Regions from separate parts of the Microbacterium sp. NPDC056569 genome, predicted to be linked through region 1. Evidence: riboswitches for the same ligand, from Rfam matches in the RefSeq annotation. Region 1 holds a riboswitch; the other holds the start of a gene.

The links. A riboswitch is a leader RNA that binds a small molecule or an ion and turns the genes downstream of it on or off. The one in region 1 is predicted to bind thiamine pyrophosphate.
Region 2: linked by a shared signal. The riboswitch ahead of thiM (hydroxyethylthiazole kinase) and the one ahead of ACFQ7C_RS18440 (ECF transporter S component) in region 1 are both predicted to bind thiamine pyrophosphate.

Annotation. Positions count from the first base shown of each region.
Region 1 covers NZ_JBHTUV010000019.1:57,467-62,512, forward strand. Annotated here, with positions in the region: gene ACFQ7C_RS18425 (L-fuconate dehydratase) at 1-403, shown strand, start outside; gene ACFQ7C_RS18430 (aldo/keto reductase) at 381-1,358, shown strand; gene ACFQ7C_RS18435 (D-alanyl-D-alanine carboxypeptidase) at 1,386-3,041, opposite strand; TPP riboswitch at 3,079-3,188, shown strand; gene ACFQ7C_RS18440 (ECF transporter S component) at 3,181-3,825, shown strand; gene ACFQ7C_RS18445 (ABC transporter ATP-binding protein) at 3,827-5,046, shown strand, end outside.
Region 2 covers NZ_JBHTUV010000021.1:39,374-44,419, reverse strand. Annotated here, with positions in the region: gene recR (recombination mediator RecR) at 1-68, opposite strand, end outside; gene ACFQ7C_RS19005 (DNA polymerase III subunit gamma and tau) at 72-2,297, opposite strand; TPP riboswitch at 2,452-2,546, shown strand; gene thiM (hydroxyethylthiazole kinase) at 2,537-3,355, shown strand; gene thiE (thiamine phosphate synthase) at 3,352-4,026, shown strand; gene thiD (bifunctional hydroxymethylpyrimidine kinase/phosphomethylpyrimidine kinase) at 4,023-5,046, shown strand, end outside.

The DNA.
Region 1 (5,046 bases):
GCACGCCCAGAACCGCGTGATCTTCAAGCAGCTGCTGCAGGCCGGCGCGATCTCGGTCATGCAGATCGACGCGGCACGGGTCGGCGGGGTCAACGAGAACATCGCGAACCTCCTTCTCGCGGCGAAGTTCGGCGTGCCGGTGTGCCCCCACGCGGGCGGGGTCGGCCTCTGCGAAGCCGTGCAGCACCTGTCGATGTTCGACTTCGTCGCCGTCACCGGCACGCGAGAGGGCCGCATGATCGAGTACGTCGACCACCTCCACGAGCACTTCGTGGTGCCGACCGACGTGCGCGGGGGCGTGTACCTCGCGCCGACCGCGCCGGGCACCGGTATGGAGATGAAGGCGGCAAGCCGCGCCGAGTACGCGTTCGGATCGACGGATGCTGCGACCCGAACGCGGTGACTTCCCAGGGCGTCCCCTCACCCGCCTCGGGTACGGCGCGGCGAACATCGGCAACCTGTTCCGCGCGCTGAGCGACGACGAGGCCTGGGCCATCCTCGACGCGGCCTGGGAGAGCGGCATCCGGTACTTCGACACGGCCCCGCACTACGGCCTCGGGCTCTCGGAGCGGCGTCTGGGCGCATTCCTCAGGACCAAGCCGCGCGACGAGTTCGTGATCTCGACGAAGGCGGGGCGACTCCTCCGCCCCAACCCGGAGGATGACGGGGGCCTCGACCTCGCCGCCGACTTCCATGTGCCGGCGACCCTGCGCCGCGAGTGGGACTTCTCCGAAGCGGGCATCCGCGCGAGCCTCGATGAATCGCTCGAGCGCCTCGGCCTCGATCGCGTCGACGTCCTCTTCCTGCACGACCCCGAACGGCACGACCTCGACCTGGCGCTGCGCGAGGCGTTCCCCGCGCTGGAGCAGTTGCGGGCTGACGGCGCGGTCGATGCGATCGGCGTCGGCTCGATGGTGACGGAGGCGCTCGCGGCCTCGGTCGAGAGCGCCGACCTGGAGCTCGTCATGATCGCCGGCCGCTACACGCTGCTCGAGCAGCCGGCCGCGGACGCCGTGCTGCCGGCCTGCCGAGCGCGGGGGACGGGGGTGGTCGCGGCATCCGTCTTCAATTCCGGGCTGTTGGCGAAGGACGAGCCGGAGCGCGACGACCGGTACGAGTACGGACGGCTGCCGGAGCCGTTGTGGGAACGCCTGCAGCGCATCGTCGCCGTGTGCCGCGCGCACGATGTGCCGCTGCCCGCCGCAGCCGTGCAGTTCCCCCTGCGCGACCCGGCGGTGCGCGCCGTCGTCGTGGGCGGCAGCCGCCCCGAGCAGCTGCGTCGCAACGCCGAGCTCATGGCGATCGGGATCCCCGCCGCGCTGTGGGAGGACCTGGACGTCGCAGGCCTCATCCGCTGACCGGCGATCCCTCGTCGTCCGGGCGGCTCAGCCGTTGAGGCCGAAGAGGTCGAGCGGGTGCGTGAGGCGCCACCACGGCGACGGTTCGGTGATGTCGGCCGCGAGCGCGAGGTCGACGGTGGTGGCGTCGAGCGGTCCGGTCACGCTCAGCGAGCCGACCACGTCGCCGGCGTCGCGGTGGTCGCCGAGGTTGTAGGTGGTCGCGACGGTGCCACTGCCGCCGTTCCACAGGATCACCGACGCATCGCCCGACGTGACGATGTCGACCTGGTCGCCCCACAGCGTCTCGACCTGGCCGGCCACGGTGCTGGCCGTCACCGACGGCTTGAGCTGCAATTCCGACTCGAGCTGCGCGTACAGCGCGCGCGACGCCGCGAGGCGCGCTTCGTCGTCGGGCTGGCCGAGCACCGACGCGTACAGGCGCACGGTCTGGTCGCCGATCGTGACGTCCTTGGCCGAGAGCAGGTTCCACGCGTCCAGCGTGCCGGTCTTGATGCCGACCACGCCGGGATCGGCGAGCAGGCCGTTGGTGTTCTCGACGTGCCCCGCTCCAGGGAGGTCGACGGACTGCTTCGCGACGATCTCGGCGATCACCGGGTGCGCCATCGCCTTCTGCGCCAGCGTCACGAGGGCCTCGGGGCTCGCGCTGTTGCGCGGGTCCATGCCGGTGGGCTCGCGGACCGTGATGCCCGGAACGCCATGGGCCGAGAGCCACGCGTTGGCGGCGGACGCGTACACGGCGTCGGACGGCCAGATGTTCTGCGCCAGGCGGTCGGCGTAGTTGTTCGCCGAGCCGATCAGCATGCCCTCGAGCATCTGGTACTCGGTGAGCGCACCCCCGACCGGGACGTCCAGCGCGGACTCGCCGCCCGCGCGGTACTGCCAGTAGCGGGAGCGGTCGGCGGACGTGAAGCGGTACTCCGGCCCCTGCTCGCCCACGGCGAGCGGCATCTCCTCGAGCACGACCAGCGCGGTCACGACCTTGGTGATGCTGGCGATCGCGTCGGCGTCGGCTGTGGAGGCGAGCGTTCCCGGGATGCCGGCGACGGCCTCGGCCGCGCTGCCCTGCGCGGGCCACGCGGGCGCCGCGGCGGGGGCGGCGATCGGCTGCACCTCCATCGCGGTCACGGTGGGGGCGACGGCGTGCAGCGGCCACAGCAGGGTCGTCCCGGCGTAGGCGCCGACCACCGCCGCGATCGCGAGCGTGGGCACGACGACGGCGGCGCGGAACGGAGAGCGTCGCGGGGCGTCGGAGAGGAGATCGGCCTCCACCGTCACGTAGGGGCTCGCCGCAGCCGAGAGGTCGGCAGGCGCGGCGCCGTGCTCGACGACCGTCTCGTCGACCCAGGCCAGAGCGGCCCGACCATCGGTGACGGCGGTGACGGTCGCGTCGCCGGCGACGGCGACGGCGGGGAGGACGAAGCCGGAGGGGTCGACCGGGTCGGTCGGGTTCCAGGTCGCGACCGAGGGCATGTCGGCCAAGGGGACGGTCGCGATCGTCGGCGCGACAGCGGTCACGTCGACCGGAGCCGTGCTCGTGGGCGGGTAGACAGCATCCGTCTCACCGGTCTGGATCGTGAGGATGCCGCCATCCGGCGCATCGTCGGAACCCTGCGTCGGGACGGCACCGGTCCGCGCGCGTCGCGCACGACGCGTGGGTACCGGGGTGTCGTCCGAGCTCATCCCCCCAAAATACCCGCTGAACCGGCGGTATACTCGTCGGCACAACCACGGGAGTCCGGTGAGCCGGGCTGAGAGGAAGCGATCCACGCTTCGACCGTCGAACCTGATCCGGATCATGCCGGCGCAGGGAGGAGCTCATATGCACGCGTCCACGTCCGCATCCACCCCCGTTGCGGCCCACTCGCAGCCCCCGCGCAGCCTCCGCTGGCGGGTCGTCGACATCGTCGTCGCCGCGGTGCTCGGCGTCGCGATCGGCCTCGTCTTCTGGGCCTGGAACACCGTCGGCGGCACCTGGTTCGTCGCCATGGACGGTCTCACTCCGGGCCTCGGCGGCATCGCCGTCGGCATCTGGCTCATCGGCGGCGTGATCGGCGGCCTCGTCATCCGCAAGCCCGGAGCGGCGCTGCTGGTCGAAGTGATCGCCGCGCTGGTCTCGATGCTCATCGGCAACGTGTGGGGCGTCTCGACCCTCTTCTCGGGCATCGTGCAGGGCCTCGGCGCGGAGCTCGTCTTCGCGATCTTCCTCTACCGTCGCTTCACGCTGCCCGTCGCGATGCTGGCCGGTGTCGGCGCCGCGGTCGGTGCGTGGGTGTTCGAGCTGTTCTACGGCAGCTCGCCGAACATCCTGAAGACTCTCGAGTTCAACGTCATCTACCTGGTGTCGCTCGCGGTGTCGGGCGCCCTCCTCGCCGGCCTCGTCGGCTGGTTCGCGGTGCGCGGGCTCGCCGCCACCGGTGCGCTCAACCGCTTCGCCGTCGGACGCGAAGCGCGCCGCGAGGTCTGACGTGACGGCGACCCACCCGGCTCGCATCACGGCGGCGGGCTGGGGCTGGCGCTACGGCGGGCGGCGGGCACCCGCCGTCCGCGACGTCTCGTTCACGATCGAGCCCGGCCAGCGCGTGCTCCTGCTCGGGGCATCCGGCGCCGGCAAGTCCACCCTGCTCGCCGGGATGGCCGGCCTCCTCGGCGGCGCGGACGAGGGTGACGAGACCGGGTCCCTCCTCATCGACGGCGAGCGTGCCGAGGCACACCGCGGTCGCGTGGGGCTCGTGCTCCAGGATCCCGACTCGGGCGTCGTGCTGTCGAAGGTGGGCGACGACGTCGCGTTCGGCTGCGAGAACCTCGGCGTGCCGGCACCTGAGATCCCGTCCCGCGTGGCGGAGGCGCTCGACGCCGTCGGCCTCGACGTGCCCCTCCAGCGGCCGACGAAGGCGCTGTCGGGCGGGCAGAAGCAGCGCCTCGCGCTCGCCGGGGTGCTGGCGATGCGCCCGGGTGTGCTGCTGCTCGACGAGCCCACCGCCAACCTCGACCCGGACGGCGTGCGCGAGGTGCGCGTCGCCGTCGAGCGCGCGGTGCGCGACACCGGCGCGACTCTCGTGATCATCGAGCACCGCACCGCGGTGTGGGCCGACCTGATGGACCGGGTCATCGTGGTCGCCGCCGACGGCGGGCTCCTCGCCGACGGAACGCCGTCTGAGGTCTTCTCGCGCCACGGCGCCGCGCTCGCCGCCGCGGGCGTGTGGGTGCCGGGCCACCCCGTCGATCTGCCCGTGCTCCCTCCCGCGCCGGGCGACGCGCCGGCGGCGGTGGAGGCATCCGCTCTCTCGATCTCCCGCGACGGCCGCACGATCGTGCGGGCCGGGCTCGACCTCGCCGTGCCGCGTGCTGCCGCGACCGTGATCACAGGCCCCAATGGCGCCGGCAAGTCCACGCTCGCGCTGACCCTCGCGGGACTGCTGCCCGAGGCGGCGGGTCGCGTCGAGGCCGCGCCGGAGCTGGCAGGGCGCTCCGGCCGGCGCCCCTCGAGGTGGACGTCGCGCGAGCTGCTCACGCGCATCGGCACGGTGTTCCAGGAGCCCGAGCACCAGTTCCTCGCCTCGACCGTGCGCGACGAGCTCGCGATCGGGCCGCGGTCGCGCGGCGTGGACCCGGCCGCCGTCGACCAGATCGTCGACGAGCTGCTCGAGCGGCTGCACCTCGCGCCGCTCGCCGCCGCGAACCCGTT
Region 2 (5,046 bases), on a different contig from region 1:
GATTTCGGGCCGATCCCGGGAAGGCGGCCGAATTCGTCGATGAGGTCTTGGACGATGCCGTCGTACATGGGCTAGCTGAACCTCGTCGGCGGCTCGTAGGGCTCCTCGCGGACGAACGTGGCGCCCAGCACCTGCCGCACGACGGCCTCGCCGTACCGCTGCACGCCGCCGTTGCGCGTCGTGACAACGGGCGTCAGCGGCGGCACAACTGTGGGCGGCACGGGCGCGTCGGCGGCAGCATCCGTGTCGTCTTCGTCGTCATCGTCGTCGCGCTCCAGCGAAGGAGCGATGTCGGTGCGGGGCAGCACGTCGCCCTCGCGCGGCGGGGCGAGCGTCGCGACGCGCGCGGTCGCGGTCTCGGCCTCTTCGGGCTCGTCGTCGACCGCGAACTGCGCGGGCGTCTCGACCGGCATCGCGGCCGGGCCCGGGTCGGGCGGCGGGGCGTCGTCGTCGGACGGGATTGGCGCGACGGCCCAGTCGGTCACCGGCGCCGCGGAAGCCGGTGCCGACACCGGCGCCGTGGCCCGCGGTGCGGCCGGTGCGGTCGCGCGGGGCGTGGCCGGTGCCGCGGCTCGCGGGGCTGCGGCGGGGGCCGGCGGCGCGGTGCTCGGAGCCACGGCGGTGGCGCGCGCTGCCGCCGCGTCGGGGGCGGCCGCCTGACGGGGGGCTTCGCGGCCGGGCGCAGCCGGTGCGGGAGGCGTCGGCGCACCCGATCCCCCGCTTCCGCCCGAGCCGCCGGTGGGATCGTGACGGGCGATGTACTTCACACGGATGCCGAGCACGGCCAGGATCGCCTGCCGCAGATCTTCGCTGGGGCCCTTGCCTGCGGCGAGCTGCTTGAACTTCGCGACGTCGCTCTGGCTCGCGAACGCGAGCGTGAGCACGTCGTCGTCGAGGGCGACGGTGCGGGCGCCGGAGGCGAGCATCCACGACGAGCGGCTCACGTTCTCGAGCTGCCCGAGCACCTGCGGCCACGCCTGCTGCAGGAGACCAAGTGTGATGGGACCTGTGGGGACCGGGGGTGCCTCCGCGGGGGCCGGTGACGCGGGCTGCGCGACGGGAGCCGCCGGCGCGGCAGCAGGGGCAGCCGCGGCCGCGGGCGCTGCGGCCGGCGTCGGAGCTGCGGCGGCGGGCGCCGGCGGCGCGGCCGTCGCCGGAGCTGCGGCAGTGACCGGCGCCGCGGCGGGCGCGGCCGCTGCGCCACGCGCCAGCACGCGCGCGACCATCAGCTCGAGCTGCAGGCGCGGCGAGGTGGCGCCGGTCATGTCGTCGAGAGTCGCGATCACGAGGTCGGCGATGTGCGACAGCCGCGACGGACCGAACGCGTCGGCCTGACGCTGCATGCGCGCGAGGTCGTCGGTCGAGACGCCGCGCAGCACCGCCGCGGCACCCTGGCCGGTCGCCGATACGACGATGAGGTCGCGCAGGCGCTCGAGCAGGTCGTCGACGAAGCGGCGCGGGTCCTGCCCGGTCTGCACGACGCGGTCGACCGCGGCGAACGCGGCCGACGCGTCGGAGGCGGCGAAGGCGTCGATCACCTCGTCGAGCAGCTCGGCGTGCGTGTAGCCGAGCAGCGCGACGGCGCGGGCGTAGGTGACCTTCGCGTCCTCAGAGCCGGCGATGAGCTGGTCGAGCAGCGACAGCGTGTCTCGGGGTGATCCGCCGCCGGCGCGGACGACGAGCGGCAGCACGCCCTGCTCGACATCGACACCCTCCTGGGCGCAGAGCTGCTCGACGTACTCGAGCATCGCCGCCGGAGGCACGAGGCGGAACGGGTAGTGGTGCGTGCGCGAGCGGATCGTGCCGATGACCTTCTCGGGCTCGGTCGTCGCGAAGATGAACTTGACGTGGTCGGGGGGCTCTTCGACGAGCTTGAGCAGGGCGTTGAAGCCCTGCGGGGTGACCATGTGCGCCTCGTCGAGGATGAAGATCTTGAAGCGGTCGCGTGCCGGCGCGAACACCGCGCGCTCGCGCAGGTCGCGGGCGTCGTCGACGCCGTTGTGGCTCGCCGCGTCGATCTCGACGACATCGAGCGACCCGCCACCGCCGCGCCCGAGCTCGAGGCAGCTGTCGCACGTGCCGCAGGGCGTGTCGGTCGGGCCCTGCGCGCAGTTGAGGCAACGCGCCAGAATGCGGGCCGACGTGGTCTTTCCGCACCCGCGGGGACCCGAGAACAGGTACGCATGACCGACCCGGTCGCCGCGCAGGGCGGTCATCAGCGGTTCGGTGACCTGCGACTGCCCGATCATCTCGCCGAACGACTCGGGCCGGTAGCGGCGGTACAGGGCGGTGGTCACTCCCCCAGCCTACGGCGTGGGGCCGACACTTCGGCAGGCTCACGGGTTCGCATCGCGACGTGCGTCGACAGGGCCAGCGCCCGAGCCATCAGTCGCACGACGGGCGATGCCGACACACGGCACCGGCCCGTCGAGATCGCCTGCTAGATTGCTCCGCAGTGACACGGGGTGCCCGCGCGGCGGGCTGAGAACACACCCGTCGAACCTGATCTCGATCATGCGAGCGAAGGGATGTCGCGATGACCGCGCGCACCGAAGCACACCTGTCCGCCCTGTCCCCCGCCGCCGCGCTGACGGCGCTGCGGGAGGCCGCACCCCTGGTGCAGTGCATCACGAACGCGGTGGTGACGAACTACACCGCGAACGCCCTGCTCGCCGTGGGGGCCGCCCCCGCGATGTGCGACATCCCGGGCGAGGCGGGACTCTTCGCCGGCATCGCCGACGGGGTGCTCGTGAACCTCGGCACGCCCACCGCCGAGCAGCGCGACGCCGCGCGCGAGGCGGTGCGCGCGACGTCCCGCTGGGTGCTCGACCCGGTCGCGGTCGGGATTCTCCCGGTGCGCACGGCACTCGCCGCCGAACTGCTCGAGCACCGTCCCGCCGTCGTCCGCGGCAACGCCTCCGAGATCCTCGCCCTCGCCGGCGAGGGCGGCGGCGGTCGCGGAGTCGACGCGACGGACGGCACGGATGCTGCGGCCGGCGCCGCGCGATCGCTCGCGCTGCGCACCGGCGGCGTGGTCGCCGTGTCGGGCCCGGTCGATCTCGTCACCGACGGCGAGCGCGTGGTCCGCGTGCACGGCGGAGACGCGCTCCTCACCCGGGTCACCGGCGGCGGCTGCTCGCTCGGGGCGGTGATGACCGCCCTCGTCGGCGTGTGTGCGCCGTTCGAGGCGGCGGTGGCGGCATCCGTCCTCTACGCGGTCGCATCGGAGCGCGCCGCCGCCCGCGCGGCGGGCCCGGGCTCGTTCGCCGTGGCGTTCCTCGACGCTCTCGACGCCGTCGCCGGCGACCCGGCCGAGCTCGACGCGCGCGTCGCCGGCGCCCTGGCCGTCCGATGAGCGGCCGCTCCGCACACCTGGCCCTGCACCTCGTCACCGACGACCGCCTGCCGTTCGATCGGCTGCGCGAGGTCGTCGACGCCGCAGCCGGCGCGGGGGTCGACGTCGTGCAGCTGCGGGCGAAGTCGGTGACCGCCCGTGAGCTCATCCGCCAGGCGAGGTCGCTGTCGGACGTGATCGACCGCCGGTGCCTGCTCCTCATCAACGACCGCGCCGACGTGGCGGTGGCGGCTCGGGATGCCGGAGCCCGCGTCGACGGCGTCCACCTGGGGCAGGGCGACCTGCCGCCCGAGACCGCGCGGCGCCTGCTCGGGTCGCACGCCGTCATCGGGTGGACCGCGAACTCCGCCGAGCACCGAGCCGCGGCTGCCGCGCCCCGCCGCGGAACGATCGACTACCTCGGCGTCGGGGTGATCCGGCCGACGTCGACGAAGCCCGACCATCCGCCGGCGCTCGGGGTCGACGGCTTCGCGGCGTTCGCTGCGGGCACGGACCTGCCGTGCGTCGCGATCGGCGGAGTCGTCGAGTCGGATGTCGCGGCGCTGCGCGCCGCGGGGGCCGCCGGCATCGCGGTGGTGTCGGCGATCTGCGGCGCGGAAGACCCGGCGGCGGCGACGCGCGCGCTGCGGAGCACCGCGGACGCACCCTCGCTCGAGGGGGTTGCGCGGTGACCGACACCGCCCTCTCGGCACCCGCACCGACGACGGTCCGAGCAGCGGCGGTCCCGCGCGTGCTCAGCATCGCCGGCACCGATCCGACCGGCGGCGCAGGCGTGCAGGCCGACCTCAAGTCGATCGCCGCCCTCGGCGGCTACGGCATGGCCGTGGTCACCGCGCTCGTCGCGCAGAACACACGCGGGGTGCGCGAGGTGCACGTGCCGCCGACCGCGTTCCTGGCCGCACAGCTCGATGCCGTGTCAGACGACGTCGAGATCGACGCGGTGAAGATCGGCATGTTGCAGTCCGTCGAGATCATCGGCACCGTCCGCGCGTGGCTCGCCCGGGTGCGTCCGCCGATCGTCGTGCTCGACCCGGTGATGGTGGCGACGAGCGGCGACCGGCTGCTCGACCCCGCGGCCGAGGACGCGCTGCGCGAACTCGTGGGCGAGGCGGACCTCGTGACCCCGAACCTCGCGGAGCTCGCGGTGCTGGTCGGGCGTGATCGAGCGACCACCTGGGCCCAGGCGGTCGACGATGCGCAGGCGCTCGCTCGAGCGACCGGCACCACGGTGCTGCTCAAGGGCGGCCACCTCGACGGCGCCGACTGCCCCGACGCCGTCGTCTCGGCCGGCGGAGGGGTCGAGGAGGTCGCCGGCGCACGCGTCGAGACCCGCAACACGCACGGCACCGGCTGCTCGCTGTCATCCGCGATGGCCACGCTGCGCGCGGCGGGCGCGGCGTGGCCGGAAGCGCTGGAGCGCGCGAAGACCTGGCTCACCGGCGCACTGGCGCACGCCGACGCGCTGCGCGTGGGCGAGGGCAACGGCCCGATCGACCATTTCCACGAGCACCGGGCCGCAGCATCCGTTCCCCGCCCGACCTGGTCGACGAACGTGTGGGATGCCGCGGCCACCGTGCGCGCCGACGTCGACGCCCTCGAGTTCGTACGCGGGCTCGGCGACGGGACGCTTCCCCGCGAGACGTTCCTGCGCTATCTCGCACAGGACGCCGTCTACCTCGGCGAGTACTCCC